Regions from separate parts of the Streptococcus nakanonensis genome, predicted to be linked through region 4. Evidence: predicted binding sites of a transcription regulator. Region 4 holds the regulator's gene; each other region holds the start of a gene.
The links. The regulator CtsR, encoded in region 4, represses protease genes until heat stress. The targets are predictions, from matches to a motif close to TTGGTCAAAAAAGGTCAAANA.
Positions count from the first base shown of each region.

Region 1: clpP (ATP-dependent Clp protease proteolytic subunit ClpP) is a predicted target of CtsR. The motif match lies at 1,166-1,186, and genes of this name have one in related genera.
Region 2: AC6I9F_RS06750 (ATP-dependent Clp protease ATP-binding subunit) is a predicted target of CtsR. The motif match lies at 1,308-1,328, and genes of this name have one in related genera.
Region 3: AC6I9F_RS08450 (ATP-dependent Clp protease ATP-binding subunit) is a predicted target of CtsR. The motif match lies at 1,933-1,953, and genes of this name have one in related genera.

Region 1 is NZ_AP027139.1:1,458,996-1,462,207, forward strand. It holds gene AC6I9F_RS07080 (ABC transporter substrate-binding protein) at 1-81, opposite strand, end outside; gene AC6I9F_RS07085 (YlbG family protein) at 165-431, opposite strand; gene clpP (ATP-dependent Clp protease proteolytic subunit ClpP) at 510-1,100, opposite strand; gene upp (uracil phosphoribosyltransferase) at 1,273-1,902, opposite strand; gene AC6I9F_RS07100 (deoxycytidylate deaminase) at 1,991-2,458, opposite strand; gene AC6I9F_RS07105 (TetR/AcrR family transcriptional regulator) at 2,477-3,034, opposite strand; gene AC6I9F_RS07110 (DegV family protein) at 3,159-3,212, shown strand, end outside.
Region 2 is NZ_AP027139.1:1,391,421-1,394,632, forward strand. It holds gene AC6I9F_RS06735 (amino acid ABC transporter ATP-binding protein) at 1-35, opposite strand, end outside; gene AC6I9F_RS06740 (amino acid ABC transporter permease) at 35-718, opposite strand; gene AC6I9F_RS06745 (DUF1797 family protein) at 908-1,138, shown strand; gene AC6I9F_RS06750 (ATP-dependent Clp protease ATP-binding subunit) at 1,367-3,212, shown strand, end outside.
Region 3 is NZ_AP027139.1:1,783,688-1,786,899, forward strand. It holds gene AC6I9F_RS08450 (ATP-dependent Clp protease ATP-binding subunit) at 1-1,660, opposite strand, end outside; gene mraY (phospho-N-acetylmuramoyl-pentapeptide-transferase) at 2,214-3,194, opposite strand; gene pbp2x (penicillin-binding protein PBP2X) at 3,196-3,212, opposite strand, start outside.
Region 4 is NZ_AP027139.1:2,083,442-2,086,653, forward strand. It holds gene AC6I9F_RS09795 (ATP-dependent Clp protease ATP-binding subunit) at 1-1,512, opposite strand, end outside; gene AC6I9F_RS09800 (CtsR family transcriptional regulator) at 1,514-1,972, opposite strand; gene AC6I9F_RS09805 (ABC transporter ATP-binding protein) at 2,091-2,819, opposite strand; gene AC6I9F_RS09810 (ABC transporter substrate-binding protein) at 2,819-3,212, opposite strand, start outside.

The sequences.
Region 1 (3,212 bases), 620 kb from region 4:
TCCAGACTTCACTTCTCCACAGGCTGCAAGAAGTGCTACACTTGCAAGCGCCACAAAGGATAGGGCAAATTTTTTCTTCATCTTTTTTGTCTCCTTATTTCTTAAATAGTCTGTTAAGAATATACCGAATTATCAGAAAATTGTCAACACTTTTCTTTAAATTTTTATCTGATAACGTTTTCCTCTCGATAAAGATTGCCCACAAAGGGTGTTTCCAGCTCTTGGATATGACAAACTCTGACTTTTTTGATAAACTTTTCCTTGCCCAAGCGCCCGACTAATTGCTCCATTTCTTGAGTTGGAACATAGAGTTGTAAGTAACGATGTTTCTTGGAATGATAGGTAATATCTCCATAATCCTGCAGTTTTTTGGCATCACGATTATAGTAAAGATAGATAATCAAGCCAGATCGATTGACTTTTTCAAACATGGTAAATCCTCTTTCTAAGAAATCTCTCCCTATTATACCAAAAAAAGCAAACCCAGTCGAGTTTGCCTCCTTTGATTATTAGTTCAATGAATTGTTGGCCATGATTTCATCAATAAAGCCATATTCAAGTGTTTCTTGGGCACTCATCCAGTTATCGCGTTCTGCATCTGCGTGAACTTTTTCGATTGACTGACCTGAATTTTCAGCCAAGATTTTTTCCAAGGTGTTACGAGTTTTAAGCAAGTGTTCTGCAGCGATAGCCATATCAGTTTGTTGGGTACCACCACCTGTACCACCCATTGGTTGGTGAATCATATACTCTGCATTTGGAAGCATGAAACGTTTGCCTTTTGCTCCACTTGATGCAATGACTGTACCCATAGATGCAGCCATTCCCATAACGATGGTTTGGACATCTGCCTTGATAAAGTTCATGGTATCAACGATTGCCAAACCAGCTGATACAGAACCACCAGGTGTATTGACATAAAGGTAAATATCTTTTGTACTATCTTGGGCATCTAAGAAAAGCAATTGGGCAATAACAGAGTTGGCCATGTTGTCTTCAACTGGACCTGTCAGCATAATGATGCGGTCTTTGAGAAGACGTGAGTAAATATCGTATGAACGTTCTCCACGGCTTGTTTGTTCAATAACTACAGGAATCATTTATTTCTCCTTTTGAGTTTTAATTTTGTTGGTCAAATGACTGAAGATAAGACTATTATAATATCTTGGTCAAAAAAGGTCAAATTTTTGCTCTGTTTTCATTAGACAGAAACAAAAATTCAACCTCCTTTCGTGACTGGAACTTCTTTTCCAAGTCAATCTCTTTTTAATTTTATTTTGTACCGAACAAGCGGTCTCCAGCATCTCCAAGACCTGGAACGATATAACCGTGTTCGTTCAAACGTTCATCCAAGGCTGCTGTAAAGATTTCTACATCTGGATGAGCTTCTTGAAGGGCTTTTACACCTTCTGGAGCAGATACAAGGCAGACAAATTTGATATTTGATGCGCCACGTTTTTTAAGAGAATCAACAGCCAAGATTGCTGAACCACCTGTTGCCAACATTGGGTCTACGACAAAAATTTGACGTTGGTCAATATCTTCAGGCAATTTCACCAAATACTCAACTGGTTGAAGCGTTTCTTCATCACGGTACATACCGATGTGACCAACCTTAGCAGCTGGAACCAAGCTCAAGAGTCCATCGACCATCCCGATACCTGCGCGCAAGATTGGAACGATGGCCAATTTCTTACCTACCAATTGTTTTTGAACTGTTTTTGTAATTGGTGTTTCGATTTCCACATCTTCTAGTGGAAGATCACGAAGTACTTCATACCCCATCAACATTGCAATCTCATCTACTAGCTCACGAAAAGCTTTTGTGGAAGTATCTGTACGACGCAAGATTGACAATTTGTGTTGAATCAGCGGGTGATTAATAACTTCAATTTTTCCCATTTTTGGAATTCCTTCTTTCAATTTATTCTTCTTATTATACCAAAAAACGGTTTAAAAATCTTTCTAAACCATTTATTTTTGATATTTTTTACATTAGATCAGCCTCTTTAAGAGCTGTCTGTACGGTCTCAAGTGGTAAATGAGTCAATTCTGTTCCCTTTTCTTGATAGAGGTATTGGGCGTAGTCATCCATTCGGTACTGGTTGATATAAACCACACGCTTACAACCGACCTGAAGCAATTGTTTTGTACAGTTGAGACAAGGAAAATGGGTTACATAGGCTGTAAAGCCTTTAGGAACACCACGTTCTGCACCTTGAAGGATAGCATTGACCTCAGCGTGAAGGGTGCGAACACAGTGACCTTCAATGACCAGACATTCGTGGTCAATACAATGCTCGGTACCTGACACCGAACCATTGTAACCAGTGGAAATCACCTTATTATCCTTAACCAGAATTGCACCCACTTTAGCGCGTTTACAAGTGGAACGATTGGCAATTAGTAATGCTTGGGCTGCAAAATACTCATCCCAGGCCAGTCTTTTTTCAGTCATATCTCTTCTCCTTTTTCTCTATTTTTTAAAAAATGGTAACCGTAAATCTGCAATCTTTTCAGCAGGTACCTTCATGCCATCCTTAATCCATTTTAGAAGGACAGAGACGATAGCCGAGCTCCAGAAGGAATGAAGATAAGAGCTGACACCTTTTGATTTTCCATGGTATTTTTCCAGAAACTCCTGCATGGCTTGGACAAAGATTTTTTCCAGATGGTAATCCAAGGCCAGTTGAATCACTCTGGCTTCCTTTCTGGCCTCTCGGAAAAGGTGAACCCAGACCAGATAAAGGTCTGTCTTTAAATCATAATGATGCAACTGTTCCATAATATTGTGGACAGTTCGTTTAAAGACACTTTCTAAAATCTCCTCTTTGGAATCATAATTGCGGTAAAAGGCCGCACGCGAAACGCCTGCACGTTTGACCAATTCAGAAATACTAATCTTGGTCAGGTCCTTTTTTTCCAAGAGCTGCAAGAGGGCTGTTTCGATGGCTTCTCTAGTTAATAAATTCGATTCTTGGTTTGATTTTCTGAGATTTTCAAGAGACTTTTCAGAGATTCTACGTTCAGACATAACATTTTCTTTCTACTTGTCACAACAGATGGATGAGGCTTTTGTTTCAAGGGCTTTCATGATATAATTGTAAAAAAAGACAGAACCTTTGTCAATGTATAACTGACAAAGATGGAGAATTTCTATGACTTGGAAGATTATTGCTGACTCTGGTTGTGATTATCGTCAGCTGGCAACA
Region 2 (3,212 bases), 690 kb from region 4:
TGTAAATTTTCAATTTTTATCAAGGTTTCTGTCATTATTTCTTATCTCCTTGTCCCATACGTTTTTCAAAAGCTTTCAAGGCTACTGTCAAAATAGAAGTCATAATCAAGTAATAAAAGGCTGCAAATAAAAGTGGTGTTAAAGGTAGATAGGTTGTTGTAGAAACTGTTGTAGCACCGTTCCACAACTCCATAACCCCAATAGCTGATAAGAGGGAGCTGTCCTTGATAATGGTGATAAATTCGTTCCCCAATGCTGGCAAAATATTTTTGATTGCTTGTGGCAAAATCACATACCGCATCGCATTTTTAGGACGAATCCCTAGCGAATAAGCCGCTTCTAGCTGACCTTTTGGAACTGCATTGATTCCGGCACGAACAGTCTCAGAAACATAAGCACCACTGTTCATAGAAATAATCAAAATCCCTGGAATCAGACGAGAAAGGTCAACACCCAAAATTCCAACCTGAATAGTCGGAGCATTGATATGCATTAGAGCAAAGGCAATCATAATCTGAACCATCATCGGTGTCCCGCGGAAAATCCAAACGTACAAGTTGGCCAGCCAAACAAGCGGTTTAAACTTTGAACGTTGCCCAAAAGCCAAGACAACACCCAAAATAGTTCCCAAAAAGACAACACAGATAGAAATGAGAACCGTCACAACAGCCCCATAGTTAAAATAAGGTAAATACTTAGGTAAAAAAGAAAAATTCATAGTCACACTGCTTTCTAAAATAGAGTACTGTATGATTATAACATGCATTGAATTAAAATTCAAATCTTTTATCCAATTTATTTAAAAATCTTTAAACTAGCAGAATTAGCGAGAAATCTTAGTTTTTTCTAGTCAAGTTGGCCTCCTTTATGGTAAAATAGTAACGATAAGAAATGAAGGAGAATCAAAATGGAATCACATTTGGTTAGAATCATCAACCGCCTTGAAGCAATGGCAAACGATGGCGGAAATTTAAAACGTAATTTTGAACGCGAAGGAGTTGTTGTTGCAGAAGTTGCATACAGCCACGACGAAGAAAACGGATCAATCTTTACCCTTCGTGATGTAGAAGCTCGCGAAACTTATACTTTTGATAGCATTGACTTAATTGCAATGGAGATTTACGAACTCCTCTACTAATCTAAAGCAAGCTGGGATTGCCCCTGCATGTCTAACCAAAATCCTTTTTGTCTCACAAATAGGATTTTTTTTAGTCCAAATTCACAAAAATTTTCATTGTAACAACTTCTCAAAGCTTCAATCTTTTTACTTGCTTTACACCCCAATCCTGTTATAATGAGAGTATAGGAATTTGACTATTTTTGACCTTTGAACAGGTCAGGCTAAAGAAAGAAATGAGGTAGATGTATGCTTTGTCAAAACTGTAAAATCAACGACTCAACAATTCATCTTTACACCAATCTCAATGGAAAACAAAAACAAATTGACCTCTGTCAAAACTGCTACAAGATTATCAAAACAGATCCTAATAACAGTCTCTTTAAAGGAATGACAGATTTGAACAATCGTGATTTCGATCCTTTTGGTGATTTCTTCAATGATCTAAACAATTTCAGACCTTCTAGCAATACTCCTCCTATTCCCCCAACCCAATCAGGTGGAGGTTACGGTGGAAACGGCGGTTATGGTTCCCAAAATCGTGGATCTGCTCAAACTCCGCCCCCAAGCCAAGAAAAAGGCCTGCTAGAAGAATTTGGTATCAACGTAACTGAGATTGCCCGTCGTGGAGACATTGACCCCGTTATCGGGCGCGACGATGAGATTATCCGTGTCATCGAGATTCTCAATCGTAGAACCAAGAATAATCCTGTCCTTATCGGTGAACCAGGTGTCGGAAAAACGGCCGTTGTCGAAGGCCTAGCTCAGAAAATCGTTGATGGCGATGTTCCACATAAACTCCAAGGTAAACAAGTCATCCGTCTGGATGTGGTTAGCTTAGTTCAAGGAACGGGTATTCGTGGACAATTTGAAGAACGCATGCAAAAACTCATGGAAGAAATTCGCAAACGTGAGGATATTATCCTCTTTATCGATGAAATCCATGAAATTGTTGGTGCAGGTTCTGCGAGTGATGGTAATATGGACGCAGGAAATATCCTCAAGCCAGCCCTTGCTCGTGGAGAACTGCAACTGGTCGGTGCTACTACCCTCAATGAATACCGTATCATTGAAAAGGATGCTGCCTTAGAGCGTCGTATGCAGCCTGTCAAAGTCGATGAACCAACGGTGGACGAAACAATCACTATCCTCAAAGGGATTCAAAAGAAATACGAAGACTATCACCACGTTCAATATACTGATGCTGCAATTGAAGCAGCTGCAACTCTTTCCAATCGCTACATACAAGATCGCTTCTTACCTGACAAGGCCATTGACCTCCTAGATGAAGCTGGTTCTAAGATGAACTTGACCTTGAATTTTGTGGATCCTAAAGTCATTGATCAGCGCTTGATTGAGGCTGAAAATCTTAAATCTCAAGCTACACGAGAGGAAGATTTTGAGAAGGCGGCTTATTTCCGCGACCAGATTGCCAAGTATAAGGAAATGCAAAAGAAAAAGGTCACAGACCAAGATACTCCTATCATCAGTGAGAAAACCATTGAGCACATTATTGAGCAGAAAACCAACATCCCTGTTGGGGATTTGAAAGAGAAAGAACAATCTCAACTTATCCATCTAGCTGAAGACCTCAAGTCTCATGTTATTGGACAAGATGATGCAGTCGATAAGATTGCCAAGGCTATTCGCCGTAATCGGGTTGGACTTGGGACCCCTAACCGCCCAATCGGAAGCTTCCTCTTCGTCGGCCCAACTGGTGTCGGTAAGACAGAACTTTCCAAACAACTAGCTATCGAACTCTTTGGTTCTGCTGACAGTATGATACGCTTTGACATGAGCGAATACATGGAAAAACACAGTGTAGCTAAATTAGTTGGTGCCCCTCCAGGTTATGTTGGCTACGATGAGGCTGGGCAATTAACTGAAAAAGTTCGCCGCAATCCATATTCTCTCATCCTTCTCGATGAAGTGGAAAAAGCTCACCCAGATGTTATGCACATGTTCCTTCAAGTCTTGGACGATGGTCGTTTGACAGATGGGCAAGGACGTACCGTCAGCTTCAAGGATGCCATCATCATCATGACTTCAAATGCAGGGACAGGTAAGGCCGAAGCCAGCGTTGGTTTTGGGGCTG
Region 3 (3,212 bases), 300 kb from region 4:
TATTTCCTTGACCATCTGTCAAACGACCATCATCCAATACTTGGAGGAGAAGGGTAATGACTTGAGGATCAGCCTTTTCAATTTCATCCAAGAGAATGATAGAGTATGGATTGCGACGAACACGTTCTGTCAAGGTATTGCTATTGTCATCATAACCCACATAACCTGCTGTGGTACCAATCAGCTTAGAAACTGCTGTGCGGTCACTGTATTCAGACATATCCAAACGGATGATGGCGTCCTTAGTTCCAAACATATCCAGCGCCAATTGCTTAGCAAGTTCTGTCTTACCAACCCCAGTTGGTCCTACAAAGAGGAAGCTGCCGATTGGGCGATTACCTTCATCAAAACCAGCACGGTTACGACGGATAGCACGGGCCACTGCTTCTACTGCCTTATCTTGACCGATTACCTTATCTTGCAAGCGATGAGCCATATCTTTCAAACGCTCGATGTCTGATGCTCCCATTTGCGATACTGGAATACCCGTCATACGTTCTACAGATTCAGCCACATCGTTGACACTTGCAGTCACTTTCATATCTTCTGTGTGGTTTTCGATTTTCTTTTCCAATTCTGCGATGCGTGTTTTATAGTTTAGAGCTGCTTCAAAATCTTCTGCCTCAACTGCTTTTTCTTGCTTGTCTTTTTCTGCCTCGATTTCACGTTCAACAGCATGCACATCTGTTACAGGATGCTGAGCTGCCAAGTGAGCAGCCGTTACATCGACAAGGTCGATAGCCTTATCTGGCAAGCTACGTTGAGGAATATACTGAACAGAATAATCCACCGCTGCTTTCAAGACTTCGTCTGGCAAGATGACATTGTGGTGTTGTTGATAGAGGTCACGAATTCCTTGAAGAATTTTAAAGGTATCCTCTGCTGAAGGAGCATTGACCTTGACTTCGTTGAAACGACGAGCAAGAGCTGCATTCTTCAAGATGGTGTTACGGTATTCATCTTGAGTCGTTGCCCCAATCACTGTCAATTCTCCACGAGAGAGGGCTGGCTTGAGAATATCCGCAAGCCCTTTAGAACCACTGTCTCCACCCGTACTACCTGCACCGAGGATTTGGTGAATTTCATCAAAGAAGAGGATAATATTCCCTGCTTCTTTCACTTCATTGACTAGGTTTTGGACATTTTCTTCAAAGCTACCACGATATTGAGTCCCAGCCTCAAGACCTGAGATGTCAATGGAAATAATTTCCTTGTTCTTGATAGCAGCAGGAACATCACCATTCACAATAGCTTGTGCTAAACCTTCGACAACGGCTGTCTTACCAACACCTGCATCTCCGACAAGTACAGGATTGTTTTTAGTACGGCGTGAGAGGATTTCAGATGTTTCTTGAATTTCCTCGTTTCGTCCGATAACAGGATCCAACTTGCCCTCGCGAGCTTCTGCTGTCAAGTTTCGACCTAGTTTAGCAAGGACACCGTCTTGTTTCATACCTGACGTATGTTGTGGCATTTGGCCATCAACTTCTGCATTTCCTGGTAATTGACCAGTCGCACGATAGTGAGTAAATTCCTCAGGTGTGACTTCACGTCCATTAATCAAGTAACGACGATTTTCAGAACTGTATCCGCGCATACCACCCATCAATTGGTTAAATAAATCATCCATGTTGTTAAAATTATTAAAGTTGTTGTTCATATTCTTTACCTCTTTTTGTTTACTTAGTTATGATTACTGATATTGACTATCTTTGACCTTTGTTTTAAAAAATTTAGACTAGCTAAATCGCTACTCTAGGTACTATTTCTGGTTTTTCTTTTTCAAGCAGGAGTAGACTATCTTTACTTCTGAAGATTTCTAGATTAAACATAGACCCCACCTCTTTCTATTTTACTTTAAATAAGTGTTCGAGTAAGGCTTTCATTTACCTTACGTTCATAATATACTACATTAGTCAGAAAAGGTCAAGTGATTTGACTTTGACTGACCAATATTTTTTATACTCTTCGAAAATCTCTTCAAACCACACCAGCTTCGCCTTATCTACAAGCTCGAAACCGTGTTTTGATAACCTGCAACTAGCTTCCTAGTTTGCTCTTGATTTTCATTGAGCATAAGTGTTCGAGTAAGGCTTTCATTTACCTTACGTTCATAATATACTACATTAGTCAGAAAAGGTCAAGAAATTTGACTTTGACTGACCAATATTTTTTAAAAAGCAAAAACACCCTGAAACGTCAGGGTGCTATTCTTACATCAAATATAAAATTGCTAGAGTCAGGAGACTTGCTAGAAGCCCCACTCCCCAAAAGAAGAAGTCAACCTTCCACTCGCTCCAAGGATTTCCTTTACCAGACAATCCTCCAAGCTCAAAATGGTGATGTACAGGCGTCATACGGAAAATACGTTTACCACCTGTCAGTTTGAAATAGCTGACTTGCATCATGACCGAAGTTGTTTCAAAGACATAAACAATTCCGATAATCAAGAGAGTCCATTCTTGGTGGAGAGCCATAGAAATCGCTGCCAGCATTCCACCTAAAGCCAAACTTCCCACATCCCCCATAAAAACCTTAGCAGGCTTGTGGTTAAAGACGAAGAAACCAAGCAAACCACCAATCATGGCAATAATCACTAGAAGAATATCCATCTGACCTTGCACATAGGCAATAACTCCATAGGCAGACAAGCTAATCACAACGGAAATACTAGCTAGACCGTCAATACCGTCTGTCAAGTTGACTGCATTTGAAAAACCGACTAGCCAGAAAAGAGCGAAGAAAATATAGAAAAATCCCAAATGAACTGGATAACCAAATACAGACAGGATATCCCCCCCGCGCTCATAGAAAAGGTAGAAGATAACTCCACCTAGAAGCTGAAGAGCCAATTTCTGCTTGGGATTTAGCCCCTCATTGATTTTACGAAAGACCTTGAGAAAGTCATCTAAAAATCCGACCAAGCCATACAAGACCAAGATGAACAAAATCATTCCCACATTATTGCTGAATTGGCTACTAAATAGGGCGAAAAAGAAAGCAACCAAAACAGAAGTAATTAAGAAAACCAAACCTCCCATTGTAGGAGTCCCAGCTTTTGCCTGGTGCTGTTTAACATCCTCATGCATCTGCTGGCCTGTAATTTGCGCCTTTCTATAAAATTGGATAAAGGCCGGAATTCCTACTAAAGTTAGTAAAAATGTCACAATTCCAGCACTAATAGAAATAAACATATTAGTCTCCTAAAGTTA
Region 4 (3,212 bases):
CAGGTATTTCTTAGCATCAGTCTGAGTCAGTTTTTGGACTGGAATTCCTGACAAGCGACTCAAGGTAGTCAAAATATCAGACTCTGTCACCAAGTCTTTATAGACAGGCACTTCCTCTTCTTTTGCGATTAGCTGGGCTGCCTGTTTCCACTTGCCATCCATCAAGGCCTTGTCAGCTGGACTCAAACCTAAATCGTCTGCTTTTACATTCTTAGCCTTATTTTGCACTGTTGCTGCTGCTTCATCTAAGAGGTCGATAGCAGAGTCTGGCAAATGACGACTCGTCAAGTAACGATGGGCCATCTTGACCGCTGTTTCAACCGCTTCATCTGTGATTTGCACACGGTGATGCTTCTCATAAGTCGCCTTCAAGCCTTGTAAAATGGTCATGCTGTCGGCCACACTTGGCTCTTCAATCGTTACTTTAGCGAATCGACGAGAAAGGGCCGCATCTTTTTCAATGTGTTTTTGGTACTCTTCCTGAGTTGTCGCACCAACCGTTCTCAAAGTTCCACGCGCCAAGGCTGGCTTCAAGATATTGGCCGCATCCAGAGTTGAGTCAATTCCACTCCCAGAACCCATGATGGTATGAAGTTCATCGATAAAGAGAATGACTTGGCCATCTTCTTCAATATCCTTGATGATATTGTTCATGCGTTCTTCAAAGTCACCACGGAAGCGTGTCCCTGCCACGACATTCATCAAATCAAGCTCTAACACGCGCATCTTAGCCATTTCCGCAGGCACGTCACCACTAGCAATACGCTGGGCAAGACCAAGTGCCAGAGCAGTTTTTCCGACACCTGCATCCCCAACCAAGACAGGATTGTTCTTGGTCTTTCGACTCAAGATTTGAATCATACGTGAGATTTCCTTATCCCGACCGATGACTGGTTCTAACTTGCCAGAACGCGCTTGCTCTGTCAAATCATGCGTATAGTCCTCAAGACCACCGCTCGGAGTCTGCGGCATGCCCATCATATTAGCCATAGAATTTTGCTTGTCAGCTACTGTACGATGACGTTGGCGTAAAGCCTTGAGATCTTCACGAGTCCAACCTGCCCGTTCTTCTAAATTTCGACGTAGGGCAGCAATCTTGACCTGATCTTTCTTGTCTTCATAAGAAAAACCAGCCCTTTCCAAGATACGAGTCGCCAAGGCATTGCCATCATGCAAAATCGCATAAAGGAGGTGCTCTGTCCCTAGCACCTTAGCATGGACCACTGACGCTACATATTCTGCTTCATCAAAGAGAACCTGCAAACGATGGGAGAACGGCAATTCCGTATAGGTTTCATCCTGGCTATAGTCCGTTTCAGTCAGTTCCAAAGCGACTTCTTCTAAACGGTCTATCTCATATGGATAATCATTTAAAGTTGCCCCTGCCACACTATAACTGTGATTGGACATGGCAATCAACAAGTGCCAAGACTCTAGATAACAAGCTCCAAAATGGCCAGCCACCATGTAGGCACTTTCGATACATTCATTCAATGCTTTTGAATAGTTCATCTTACTTCCCTTTTCTATCTACCTCTTGTATGACCTGTCGTAGCATATTAGCACGAACAACTGGAGCTTCTTCTCCTAGAACGCGATCCAAAGCTACTGATACTAGCAAATTCATCTCCTGCTTGGTCATCAATTCCTGCTCAACCAAAAGCTGCAGAATATCTTCATAAATTTCTTGACTGACCCGCTCACCAATCGAGTAAAGCAGTTCTCGGAGCATTTCATGATGACTAGAAAACTCAATCCGTCCTATACGAATATAGCCTCCGCCCCCACGCTTACTTTCAACCAAGTAGCCTCTACTTTCCGTAAAGCGTGTCTTGATCACATAGTTAATCTGACTGGGAACAACCTGAAAAGTATCTGCCAACTGACTCCGTTGCAACTCCACAATTCCAGATTGATCTAAAATCGCCTTGATGTAGGCCTCAATATGATCCGATGTATTTTTAAATCTCATTACAAACCCACCTCTCTCTTTAAACCTTGACTATCTTTGACTATTATACCGAAATTTTCTCATTTTTAAAAGAAAAAGGGCGCTGGTAAAGGATAATCTTCACCAACTCCCTATTTTTCTACTTATCTAAGCCTAATTCTGCCAAGATTTGACGTTTGTAGGCAATCTTTTGGACTTCCTTGTCCTCATCTTCAGACCAATCTAGTTTAATTTCTGAAACAATCTGCCCAGGGCGATTTTTCAAGATATAAATGCGGTCGCTGAGACTGAGGGCCTCCTCGATACTATGCGTGATGATCAAGGTTGTGAGCTGCAACTGCTTGTGAATCTCAAGGTACCAAGCGTGGAGTTCCATCTTGGTCATCTCATCCAAGGCGCTAAAGGCTTCATCTAAGAGAAAGAGCTTGTGTCCGAAAAGGTAAGTTCGAAGCAAGGCTACACGCTGACGCATCCCGCCACTGAGTTCATGAGGATACTTGTCCCGTACAGCTGTCAACTGGAAGGTCGCAAGAATGTCATCTGCGCGAGCAATAGCTTCTGCCTTATCCACCTTTTGAATCAAGAGGGGCAGAATGATATTACCAAGCACCGTCTTGTGCTCCAAGAGCAGATCCTTTTGCAACATATAACTCACGCGCCCCTTGGGATTTTCTTCACCATCAAGGACAATTCTCCCTGACTGAACTTCTAAAATCCCCGCAATTAAGTTGAAAAGCGTAGTCTTACCAACACCACTTGGGCCTAAGATAGAAACCACTTCTCCTGAAGTCACCTGCAGGTTAATGTCCTCTAAAATCCTCTCTTGACCATAGGCATAACTGACGTGTTCTAGTCTAATCTCTGTCATTATTTCACAAATTCGTTGGTGAAGCCTTTGTCTGTCAAGTCTTCTTTAAGGATACCATTTTCTTTATCCCATTTGTAGAAGGCATTCCAGCGAGCTGCATCAAATTGACCCCATTTTTCCTTGTCGCTTGCGTATTCTTTTGACAAGTATTTTTGAGATTCGATGACAAAGTCACGTTTTTCCTTGAGTTCAGGTGCATTTTTGATGAGGATATCAGCTGCTTCTTCTGGATGCTCCATAGCATATTGGTAGCCTTTTTTGATAGCTTGGATGACTTTACGAGCTTCTTCTTTGTTATCTTTCAAATAGTCGTTGTTTGCGATGATAACTGGTGAATAGTAGTCAAATTCTTTAACGTAGTCTTTCAAGTACATGAAATTAGCATCTACACCT